2 regions of the Microbacterium panaciterrae genome follow, and region 1 is predicted to be linked to the other one. Evidence: predicted binding sites of a transcription regulator. Region 1 holds the regulator's gene; the other holds the start of a gene.
What was found. The regulator LexA, encoded in region 1, represses DNA repair genes until DNA is damaged. The targets are predictions, from matches to a motif close to TCGAACANNTGTTCGA.

Region 1 (5,768 bases):
CGTAGCGGCTGCAGCCGGCGTCCTCGAGGCGATCCAGGACGGTCCAGAGGTCACCGCCCTCCTTCGTCCAGCCGCGTGCCGCGAGCGTCGTGCCGCGCACGTCGAGCCCGACCGCGACGGCCTCCCCGTAGCGCGCGATCACATCGGCCGCCCACTCCGGGTTCTCCAGCGCGGCCGTGCCGAGGTTGATCCGCGCGGCACCGCTCTCGAGTGCGGCCTCGAGGCTCGCGTCGTCGCGGATCCCGCCGGAGAGCTCGACGTTGACGTGCCGGAACTGCTTGATGACGCGGCGCAGGATCGCGGTGTTGCTGCCGCGTCCGAAAGCGGCATCGAGATCGACGAGGTGGATCCACTCCGCACCCTGATCCGCCCATTCGGCCGCGGCGTCCATCGGGTCGCCGTAGCTGGTCTCGCTGCCGGCCTCGCCCTGGGTCAGGCGCACCGCCTGACCTCCGGCGACGTCGACCGCCGGGAGGAGGGTCAGCGAAGGTGCCTGTGCGAACTCGTTCATGTCGTCCTTGATGTGTTGATCGTTCGGGGGATGCTCAGAGCGTCGAGATCCAGTTCCGGAGCAGCTGGATGCCGGCGTCGCCGGACTTCTCCGGGTGGAACTGGGTGGCCGAGAGCGGGCCGTTTTCGACCGCGGCGAGGAACCGCGAGCCGTGCGTCGCCCAGGTCAGGCTCGGCTCGGGGAACGGGGGGATCACGTCGAGCTCCCAGGACTGCGCGGCGAAGGAGTGCACGAAGTAGAACCGTTCGTGCTCGATGCCGCGGAACAGCACGCTGCCCGCACCGGGCTCGACGGTGTTCCAGCCCATGTGCGGCAGCACCGGCGCATCCAGCTCGGTGATCACGCCCGGCCATTCGCCGAGCCCGTCGACCTCTGCGCCGCGCTCGACGCCGTGAGCGAAGAGCACCTGCATGCCCACGCAGATCCCGAGAACCGCGCGCCCACCGGCGAGACGTCGCTCGATGATCTCGTCGCCCCGATGCGCGGCCAGCGCCTCGCGCACGGCGGCGAACGCCCCGACGCCGGGGACCACGAGCCCGTCGGCCTCGAGCGCGGCCGTGCGGTCGCCGGTGAGCTCCGCGTCGGCGCCGGCGCGGATCAGCGCCTTGACCGCCGAATGCACGTTGCCCGAGCCGTAGTCGAAGACCGCGACGGTGGGCCGGCGGGATCCGCTCACAGCGCACCCTTGGTGGAGGGCACGCCGGAAACCAGCGGGTCGAGCGCCTTGGCCTGGCGGAACGCGCGCGCGAACGCCTTGAACTCGGCCTCGGCGATGTGGTGCGGGTCGCGTCCGCTGATCACGCGCACGTGCACGGTGAGCGCCGCGTTGTAGGCGATCGCCTCGAACACGTGGCGCACCAGGGAGCCGGTGAAGTGGCCGCCGATGAGGTGGTGCTCGTAGCCGGCCGGCTCGCCCTCGTGCACGAGGTACGGGCGACCGGAGATGTCGACCACGGCCTGCGCGAGCGCCTCGTCCAGCGGGACGAGGGCGTCGCCGTAGCGGGAGATGCCGGACTTGTCGCCCAGAGCGTCGCGGATCGCCTGCCCCAGCACGATCGCGACGTCCTCGACCGTGTGGTGGGCGTCGATGTGGGTGTCACCCGAGGAGCGGATCGTGAGGTCGGTGAGCGAGTGCTTCGCGAAGGCGGTGAGCAGGTGGTCGAAGAACGGCACGGAGGTGTCGATGTGGCTCTGGCCGGTGCCGTCGAGGTTCAGCTCGAGCTCGACCGTCGACTCGGACGTCGAGCGGGTGCGGCGGGCGATGCGAGCGGTCATGACGCCGATCCTACCGAGGCCAGCGCCTCCAGGAATGCGGTCGTCTCCGCCTCGGTGCCCGCGGTGACCCGGAGGTGGCCGGGGATTCCGACGTCGCGGATCAGCACGCCCTTGTCGTACAGCGCCTGCCAGGTCGCGGCGGGATCGGCGACACCGCCGAACAGCACGAAGTTCGACCAGGACGGGTGCGGCTCGTAGCCCAGCGCCTCGAGGGTCGCTGAGATGCGGTCCCGCTGCGCCACGATCTCGTCGACCATGGCGAGCATGGTCGGGGCGTTGCGCAGGGCGGCGATGGCGGCGGCCTGTGTGAGAGCGCTCAGGTGATAGGGCAGCCGGACGAGCCGCAGCGCATCGATGAAGGCCGGGTCCGCGGCGAGATAACCCACGCGCGCACCGGCGAACGCGAACGCCTTGCTCATGGTGCGCGACACGGCGAGACGCGGGCGCCCCTCGAGCAGCGTCAGGGCCGAGGGCGAGTCCTTCGGAGCGAACTCCTGGTACGCCTCGTCCACGATCACGATGCCCCGGGCGGCCTCGTAGACGGCCTCGATGACGTCGATCGGCAGGGGCGTGCCGGTCGGGTTGTTCGGGGCGCACAGCAGGATCACGTCGGGCTGATGCTCCTCGACCTGCGCGACGGCTTCGGCCACGGTGAGCTCGTAGTCGGGGTGCCGCACCCCGGCGACCCATCGAGCCCCGGTGCCCTGCGCGAGCAGCGGATACATCGAGTAGGTGGGGGCGAATCCGAACACGGTGCGGCCGGGACCGGCGAACGCCTGCAGGATGTGCTGCAGCACCTCGTTCGAGCCGTTGCCGGCCCAGATGTTGGACGCCTCAAGACCGTGACCCAGGTAGCCAGCGAATGCCTCGCGAAGTTCGGTGAACTCCCGGTCCGGGTACCGGTTCACGTCGCGCAGCGCCACCGCGATGTCGTCGAGGATGTCGCTCGCCACCGCGTCCGGCACGGGATGCGTGTTCTCGTTCACGTTGAGCGCCACCGGGAGGGGCGCCTGCGGTGCGCCGTACGGGCGCAGGCCGCGGAGATCGTCGCGGAGCGGGAGGTCGTCGAGCGAGACAGTCACCCTGCAATGCTAAGCGGCGCCACGTGGCTATGACGTCGGATGACGCGTCAGCGCCCCGCCGTGGAGTACTGCGCGGGGATCGCGAGGTGCTGGCCGACGCTGATCACGCCGCCGTCGATGAGGTTCAGCTTCGAGATCGCGGCGACCACGTCGCGGGGGTCGACCTTCGGCGCGACCTCGCCCGCGATGGACCAGAGCGTGTCGCCGGACTGCACGGTGACCGTGGCGAAGGTGTTGGCGCCGGTCAGCTCGCCGGACGCGAGCGCCGAACCGCCGCTCACCGCAGCGAACGCGATCGCCGCCGCGATCGGGAGCGTCACCAGCGCGGCCAGCACGCGCCGACCGCGCGCCGTGATCCGCAGACGCGTTCCGGAGACTCCGGCGGAACCGAGCGACGGGGCGAAGGTGATGCTGCTCATGGTGCTTCTCCTTAATTGTGCTGTCGGTCCGCTCCCCCGGAGGGAGTCCCTCTGTCTGAGGGAACATCCGCTCCGGCCTCTGGGGAGACGAACCTACGTTCCGAAGATACTTTCGACTTCGAACATCTGTCAAGCGTTCTTCGAACATCGCTTCCACGACATCTCCGACACGCTCGAACAGATCTTCCGAATCCGTGTCTCTCTCGGATACGGTTTCGATATACAGACCTCACCACGGACCACCGACATTCGAATCGAAGGAGATGTCATGAACGGCAGCGCGAGCCCTGAGCCCGAGGCCCCGCGGACGCGGCGCCGGAAGAGCCTGAGCGCGAAGCAGATGGCGATCCTCGAGGTCATCCAGACGTCGATCGCACGCAACGGGTATCCGCCGAGCATGCGCGAGATCGGCGACGCCGTGAACCTGAAGTCGCTGAGCAGCGTGACGCATCAGCTCGGGCAGCTCGAGCTGAGCGGCTATCTGCGCCGCGACGCCGGCAAGACGCGCGCCATGGAGGTGCTGATCGATCTGCCGGCCCTGTCCGGCGAGAATCCGGCGGACGCTGCTCCGTCCGTCGGCGATGCGGCCCTGGTGCCCCTCGTCGGCCGGATCGCCGCCGGCGTGCCGATCACGGCCGAGCAGCAGGTCGAGGAGATCTTCCCCCTCCCCCGCCAGCTGGTGGGCAAGGGCGAACTGTTCATGCTGAAGGTCTCCGGAGAGTCCATGATCGATGCCGCGATCTGCGACGGCGACTGGGTCGTCATCCGCTCGCAGAACACCGCGGAGAACGGTGAGATCGTGGCCGCGATGATCGACGGCGAGGCCACGGTGAAGACGTTCCGCCGGCGCGACGGCCATGTCTGGCTGCTCCCCCGCAACAGCGCGTTCGAGCCCATCCTCGGCGACGACGCCGTGATCCTCGGCAAGCTCGTGGCGGTGCTGCGCGCCGTCTGATCCACGTCACGCGGCAGAGGCCGCCCCGGGATGATTCCCGGGGCGGCCTCTTCTTCGTGTGGCGGTCAGACCGCGACGACGATGTCCTCACGGACGCGGCGGGTGGCCTCGACGATGTTGCGCAGCGAGGCGTTCGTCTCCTCGTAGCCGCGGGTCTTCAGACCGCAGTCCGGGTTGACCCAGAGCTGACGTGTCGGGATCTCCTCGACCGCACGCCGCAGCAGCGCCTCGATCTCGGTGGTCTGCGGCACGCGCGGCGAGTGGATGTCGTAGACACCCGGGCCGATCCCATGGTCGAAACCGCTGGCGGCGATGTCGGTGACGACCTCCATGCGGCTGCGCGCGGCCTCGATCGAGGTCACGTCGGCGTCGAGGGCGCGGATCGCGTCGATCACCACGCCGAACTCCGAGTAGCAGAGGTGCGTGTGCACCTGCGTGGCGGTCGCCGCACCCGCCGTGGAGAGGCGGAAGGACGCGACGGACCAGTCCAGATACGCCGGCTGATCGGCCTTCTTCAGCGGCAGCAGCTCGCGCAGCGCGGGCTCGTCGACCTGGATGACCGCGATGCCGGCCTCCTCGAGGTCGGCGATCTCGTCGCGCAGCGCCAAAGCGACCTGGTTGGCGGTCTCGGCGAGCGGCTGGTCGTCGCGCACGAACGACCAGGCGAGGATCGTGACCGGCCCGGTCAGCATGCCCTTCATCGGCTTCGCGGTGAGCGACTGCGCGTACTGCGACCAGGCGACGGTGATCGGCGCCGGGCGGGACACATCGCCCCAGAGGATCGACGGACGGGTCGCGCGGGATCCGTACGACTGCACCCAGCCGTTCTCGGTGACGTCGAAGCCGTCGAGATTCTCGGCGAAGTACTGCACCATGTCGTTGCGTTCCGGCTCGCCGTGCACGAGCACGTCGAGGCCCAGTTCCTCCTGCAGCGCGACGACACGGCCGATCTCCTCGCGGAGGAACCCGTCGTACTCGTCCGCGGTGATCTCGCCGCGGATGAACTGCGCGCGGGCGCGGCGGATGTCGCCGGTCTGCGGGAAGGATCCGATCGTGGTGAGCGGCAGCGCCGGCAGCGCCAGCGCGCTCTCCTGCGCCGCGACCCGGGCGTCGTAGTCGCCGCGGTCGAAGTCGGCGCCGGTCAGTGCGGCGGTGCGGTCGCGGACGGCGTCGACGCGCACTCCGGGTGCGCTCAGGCGGTCGGCGAGGGCCGCAGAGGCGGCGTCCAGCTCGCCGGCAATCGCGTCGCGTCCTTCGGCGAGGCCGCGGGCGAGCGTGGTCACCTGCGCGACCTTCTGGTCGGCGAAGGCGAGCCAGGCGAGCAGGCGCGCGTCGAGCTTGGTCTCGTCCTCGACGTCGTGCGGCACGTGCTGCAGCGACGTGGAGGTGGACGCCGCGACGCCCGCGGCACCGAGGCCGCGCAGCGCCTCGAGCGTGTCGAAGGCCGCGGCGAGGTCGCCGCGCCAGATGTTGTGCCCGTCGATCACACCGCCGACGAGCACCTTGTCCGCGAGGCCCGCGACGGC
Region 2 (5,768 bases), on a different contig from region 1:
GGCGGCACCGACGAATCCCGGACGCGGATCATCCGCGCGTTCGGCGACGTCTGGCCGTACTCGGCCGAGCTCTTCCGGGACGACGATCTGATCGACCGCCTCGGCGGCGCGGCTGTGCGGCCCTCCTCCCTGCGGGACGGCTTCGACGCCGTCGTGGACGCGGTGTTCGCCGAGGCCGAGCTGGACGAGCTGCTCGCGTCCCTGCGACTGTCCCAGAGCGTCTCCGCCGGCGGCGGCAGGCACGGATCCCACGCCACCGGGCTCGGCCACATCCTCTCCGAGATGCAGGTGCTCGCCCGCCGCCACCCGGGGGAGACATGGTGACGCTGCGCGAGCGCGCTTGGGAGGCGGCCGCCGCGGTGAAAGATCCGGAGGTTCCCGTGCTCACGATCGAGGACCTCGGAGTGCTGCGCGACGTCGCGGTCGACGGAGACCGGATCCGGGTGGACATCACCCCGACGTACAGCGGCTGCCCGGCGATGGACGCGATCCGCGACGACGTCCTGCTCGCGCTCACCCGTGTCGGGTTCGAGGACGTGGAGGTGCGGCTCGTGCTCGCGCCCGCCTGGACCACGGACTGGATGAGCGAGGACGGCAAGCGCAAGCTCACCGAGTACGGCATCGCGCCGCCGACCGGAAAGGCTAGACACGGCGGACCGGTGCGGATCGCGCTCGGTGTGCGCTGCCCCCGCTGCGGGTCGCTGGACACCCGGGAGATCTCGCGCTTCGGCTCGACCTCGTGCAAGGCGCTCTACGAGTGCCGCGCCTGCCTCGAGCCCTTCGACCACTTCAAGGTGATCTGATGGCGCTCTGGCACCTGAGCGCTCCGCAGCAGGCGCAGGCCGGCACCGAGGACGAGTCCGAGCGGATCGCCGGAGCGCTCCTGAACAGCGTCGTCGGCGGCCCCTCCACGAATCCCGGATCGGTGGGCGTCGAACCCGCCCGTCGGCGGGCCCGGTTCCACACCCTCGCCGTCCAGGAGGTGCGCCCGCTCACGCACGACGCGATCGAGGTCACCTTCGCGGTGCCCGACGAGCTCACCGGGGAGTTCGACTACCTCGCCGGCCAGCACGTGGCGCTGCGGGCCGAGATCGACGGGCGCGAGGTGCGCCGCTCCTATTCGCTGTGCCGCCCGCCCGCGCTGGATCCGTCGACCGGCTCCGGCTCCATCAGCGTCGCGATCAAACGCGATCACGGCGGCCGGTTCTCCACCTGGGCGCAGCAGGAGCTGCGGCCCGGCGGGATGATCGACGTGATGAGCCCGCAGGGCGGGTTCACCTCGACCCTCGCCGCCCTCGACGGAGCGCATGTGGCCGGCATCGCCGCCGGAAGCGGGATCACCCCGCTCATGGCGCTCGCGGCGACCGTTCTCGCCCGATCCGAGACGAGCGCCTTCACGCTGGTCTACACGAACCGTTCGACCATGGACGTGATGTTCCTGGACGAGATCGCCGACCTCAAGGACCGCTATCCCGCCCGGTTCGCCGTGCACCACGTGCTCACCCGCGAGCAGCGCTCTGCACCGCTGCTCTCCGGGCGGATCGACGAGGAGCGGCTGCGCGGGATCCTGGACGGACTCGTGCTGCCGGGCACCGTGGACGAATGGTTCCTCTGCGGGCCCTTCGATCTCGTGCAGCTGTGCCGCGACACCCTCGCCGACATCGGCGTGGAACCCGCGCACATCCGCTACGAGCTGTTCACCACGGGCGAGCCGGGCCAGGAGCGGCCCGATGAGGGACGCCCCGTCGTGGTCCGCGAGGACGAGCCCGTGCGCACGATCGAGTTCACGCTCGACGGCCAGTCCGGCACGGTGCAGAGCCCGGTGTCGGCGAACGAGTCGATCCTGAACGCAGCGCTGCGCGTGCGACCCGACGTGCCGTTCGCCTGCGCGGGCGGCGTGTGCGGCACCTGCCGGGCGCGCCTGGTCGACGGATCCGTCACGATGACGGAGAACTACGCGCTCGAGAAGGACGAGCTCGAACGCGGCTACGTGCTCACCTGCCAGTCCCACCCCACCTCGGACCGGGTCGTCGTCGACTACGACGTCTGAGCCTCGCTTAGGGAGAGATCCATGATCGACCTCGACATCGACGGCGCGGTCGCGCACGTCGTGCTGAACAACCCCGCCAAGCTCAACGCGCTCGACGAGCAGGCCGTGCGCGACCTCGGCGACGCGTATGCCGAGGCGGCGCGGGCGGGCGTGCGCGCCCTGGTGCTGCGCGGCGAGGGGCGCGCGTTCTGCGCGGGCCGCGACATCGCCGGCGTCGACCCTCGCGATGACGACGTGATGGGCTATCTGGACGGGCTCGTCACCCCGGTGCTGCAGCGGATGTCGGCGTTCCCCGCGCCGACGTTCGCGGCCGCGCAGGGTGCCTGCCTGGGCGTGGGCCTCGGGCTGCTCATCGCGACCGACGTCGTCTACCTGGCCGACACCGCGAAGATCGGATCCCCGTTCGCGGCCCTCGGCGCCACCCTCGACTCCGGCGGGCACGCGCTGTTCGTGGAGCGGCTCGGCGCGCACCGCACCCTGGACCTCATCTACACCGGACGGCTGATGAGCGGATCCGAGGCCGTCGCCGCCGGACTGTTCTCGCAGGTCCTGCCCGCCGGCGAGCTGCTCGACACGACCCTGGCCGCCGCCGAGCGTGCGGCGGCCGGAGCGACGGCGGCGTTCGTCGCGAGCAAGCGGCTCGTCGCGGCCCTCCGCGACCAGCGCCTGGGCCTGTGGGATTCGATGCGGCAGGAGAACGCGGCGCAGGCCGCGCTGTGCGACACCGACGACTACCGCGAGGGCTTCGCCGCCTTCCAGGAGAAGCGCCCGCCGCAGTTCGAGGGCCGCTGAGGGTCGCCGGTCCCTGAGCCCGTCGGTCGGCCGGGTGTCTGAGCCTCGGTCGGCCCGGTCCCTGAGCTTGTCGAAGGGCTCTTCGGCGTGGCCGTGTTGGTTCCCCACAGGGACGACTTCGCATGAGTTCTACACAGTTCGGTTATGTATCGGGATCTGGGGTTTGAATGTCGGTGGCCCCTATTTGGATGGGGGTATGACATCGACCGCGACGAACACCCTGCAGCAGTTGGAGCAGCTGCTCGAGGGTGTCTGCGCGTCGGCGGAGATGGGCCGCCAGTTCGAGGGGGCTACGGCTCCGGAACTGGTGCAGTTGCTGCAGGTGTTGGGGGTGGTGCAACGCCGGTTGGACGCGGTGATCACCACCGTGACCGGGCAGGTGCAGGATCGGGATTGTCGGCTGTCCGCGGAACGGGTGTCGTCGGCGGCGGGGTGTCGGGATGTGACCGAACTGCTGCGGCGGACGTTGCGGGTGGACACGGGCACCGCCTGCCGCTACGTGACCGCCGCGGACGCTGTGTACCAGGGCAGGGCTCGCAGTTGTCCACGGGGGATTTACTGCCCGCTCGGTACCCGGCGCTCGGTGACGCGTTGCGGGACGGGGTGGTATCCGTGGCCGGGCTGCTGGCCGCGACCGGCCCAGTGCAGCGGGCCGGGAACCGGATCAGCACTGCTGAACGCGACGCGGTGGATCAGCTCCTGGCGGACACCGCCCGCGGGTTGGACCTGCGTGATGAGCACGGGCGCCCGGGCCCCGCCCCCACCACCGATGAGCTCGCCGACTATGCGCGGGCGTTGATGCTCGCGGTAGACCCCGACGGTGCCGAACCGGAGGATTCCCGCGCGAACCGGAACCGGGGGCTCACTTTGGGCCGCGCCCGGGATGGTTTGGTCCCGATCCGGGGCGGGTTGCTCCCGGAGGTCGCGGGACAACTGCAGCGCCTCCTGGACGCGCTCCTCAACCCCCGCATCGACGAACCGGCCGGCCCCGACAGCGGTGATGTCACCTTCATCCCTGCCGACGACCCGGACGGCTCAGCGGATCCGTCGGTTCCGGAGGGTTTGCCGGATCCGGAGGATCTGCGGACCCCGGCGCAACGGCGCCATGACGCGTTCGCGGCGATCCTGACCACCGCCGCTGCCACCGGCGGGTTTCCCACCCTGGGGGGTGCGGCCCCGACCCTGGTCGTGTCCGTCACCGCCGCCGACTACGCAGCGGGGACCGGGCGTGCGTTCGTGGAAGGCACCGGCTGGGATGTCCCGATCACCGTGGCCCGGCACACGGCGTGTGCGGGCGGGATCCAGCGGGTCCTGTTCGACGAACACGGACAGATCGTCTCCATCGGCACCACCGGACGGATCTTCAACGCCGCCCAACGCCGCGCGATCACGCTCCGGGATCGGGAATGCGTGATCCCCGGCTGCCACATCCCCGCAACCTGGTGCGAAATCCACCACGTCCACGAATGGGCCCAGGGCGGCCCCACCCACACCAGCAACGGCGTCACCCTCTGCTGGAATCATCACCGCACCCTGGACACGTCCGGCTGGCAGATCCGCATGCACCACGGGGTCCCCGAGATCCGCGGACCCCACTGGTGGGATCCCTACCGCACCTGGCGCAAACCCCGAACCCGCCACCGCACCAGAACCGCCTTAGCCGGCGCACTCCCAGCACCGGACGGCTGACGAGAAAGAGCATCCGCGTCGTCACGAGGCTGAGCGCTGGGTGGCCAGACGGGTCATCGTGGCAGAGGTGACTAGGCTGGTCTGGCTGCGCTTCCAAGGCGCGAGCGGGCGGGAGCAGCAGTGGGCGAGGGCGTCGTCGAACGGATGCGGGGGCCGCGTGCCTACGCGGCATTCATCGGGATCGGCCTCGCCGCGGGACTGCTGTCCGGCTTGTTCGGCGTGGGCGGCGGCACCGTCATCGTGCCCCTCCTCGTGCTGCTGCTGCGATTCGATCAGCGGCTCGGCGCCGGGACCTCCCTCGCCGCCATCGTCCCCACCGCGACCGTCGGGGTGATCTCCTACGCCGCGCACGACGCGGTCGCGTGGATCCCCGCGCTGATCCTGGCACTCGGATCCGTCTTCGGAGCCCAGATCGGCACCCGCCTGCTGCCGCGGATCTCGCAGACCGCGCTGCGCTGGGGCTTCGTCGCCTTCCTGGTCGTCGTGATCGTGAGCCTGTTCCTGGTCATCCCCTCCCGTGGTGCCGGACTCGAACTGACCTGGGTCACGGCGCCGCTGCTGCTGGTGGTCGGCCTGTTCACCGGGATCCTCGCCGGCCTCATCGGCGTCGGCGGCGGGATCGTCGTGGTGCCGGTGCTCATGCTCGGCTTCGGGACGAGCGATCTCATCGCCAAGGGCACCTCGCTGCTGATGATGATCCCGACCGCGATCTCCGGCACGTTCGGCAACCTGCGGCACCACAACGTCGATCTGCTGGCCGCAGCCCTGATCGGGGTCTCGGCCTGCACCACGACGGCGCTCGGCGCGTGGCTGGCGACGCTGATCGACCCGCGCTTCGGCAACATCCTGTTCGCGATCTATCTCGTCGTGATCGCGGTGCAGATGTCGATGAAGGCGATCCGCGGTCGCAGGATCCGGCGCGCCTGACGGTCAGGGCCGCGATGGCTCGCTTCAGGCGGATCGGTAGGATCGGAGCGTGCCCGTGAATCCTGAACTGGTCGGCCGCGCGTTCGCGCCGACCGCTGCCTACCTCGTCGGCCGTGAGAAAGTGCGCGAGTTCTCGCGCGCCGTCTTCGCCGACGCCCCGCAGCACACCGATGTCGCCGCCGCACAGGCGCTCGGCTTCGCCGACCTCGTCGCGCCGCCGACGTTCGCGATGGTCATCCAGGACCTCACCCTGCAGCAGCTGCTCGGGCTGGACGACTCCGGCATCGTGCTGTCGCGCACGATCCACGCC

Region 2: the regulator LexA is predicted to act here: its motif matches at 2,913-2,928, upstream of ABD882_RS01430 (HNH endonuclease signature motif containing protein).

Annotation. Positions count from the first base shown of each region.
Region 1 is NZ_BAABGP010000024.1:24,589-30,356, forward strand. Features, by position in the region: gene priA (bifunctional 1-(5-phosphoribosyl)-5-((5-phosphoribosylamino)methylideneamino)imidazole-4-carboxamide isomerase/phosphoribosylanthranilate isomerase PriA) at 1-511, opposite strand, end outside; gene hisH (imidazole glycerol phosphate synthase subunit HisH) at 546-1,187, opposite strand; gene hisB (imidazoleglycerol-phosphate dehydratase HisB) at 1,184-1,786, opposite strand; gene ABD882_RS16680 (histidinol-phosphate transaminase) at 1,783-2,868, opposite strand; gene ABD882_RS16685 (LysM peptidoglycan-binding domain-containing protein) at 2,916-3,287, opposite strand; gene lexA (transcriptional repressor LexA) at 3,556-4,242, shown strand; gene metE (5-methyltetrahydropteroyltriglutamate--homocysteine S-methyltransferase) at 4,308-5,768, opposite strand, start outside.
Region 2 is NZ_BAABGP010000003.1:306,777-312,544, reverse strand. Features, by position in the region: gene paaC (1,2-phenylacetyl-CoA epoxidase subunit PaaC) at 1-324, shown strand, start outside; gene paaD (1,2-phenylacetyl-CoA epoxidase subunit PaaD) at 318-803, shown strand; gene paaE (1,2-phenylacetyl-CoA epoxidase subunit PaaE) at 803-2,050, shown strand; gene ABD882_RS01435 (enoyl-CoA hydratase/isomerase family protein) at 2,072-2,842, shown strand; gene ABD882_RS01430 (HNH endonuclease signature motif containing protein) at 2,987-4,531, shown strand; gene ABD882_RS01425 (sulfite exporter TauE/SafE family protein) at 4,676-5,458, shown strand; gene ABD882_RS01420 (FAS1-like dehydratase domain-containing protein) at 5,508-5,768, shown strand, end outside.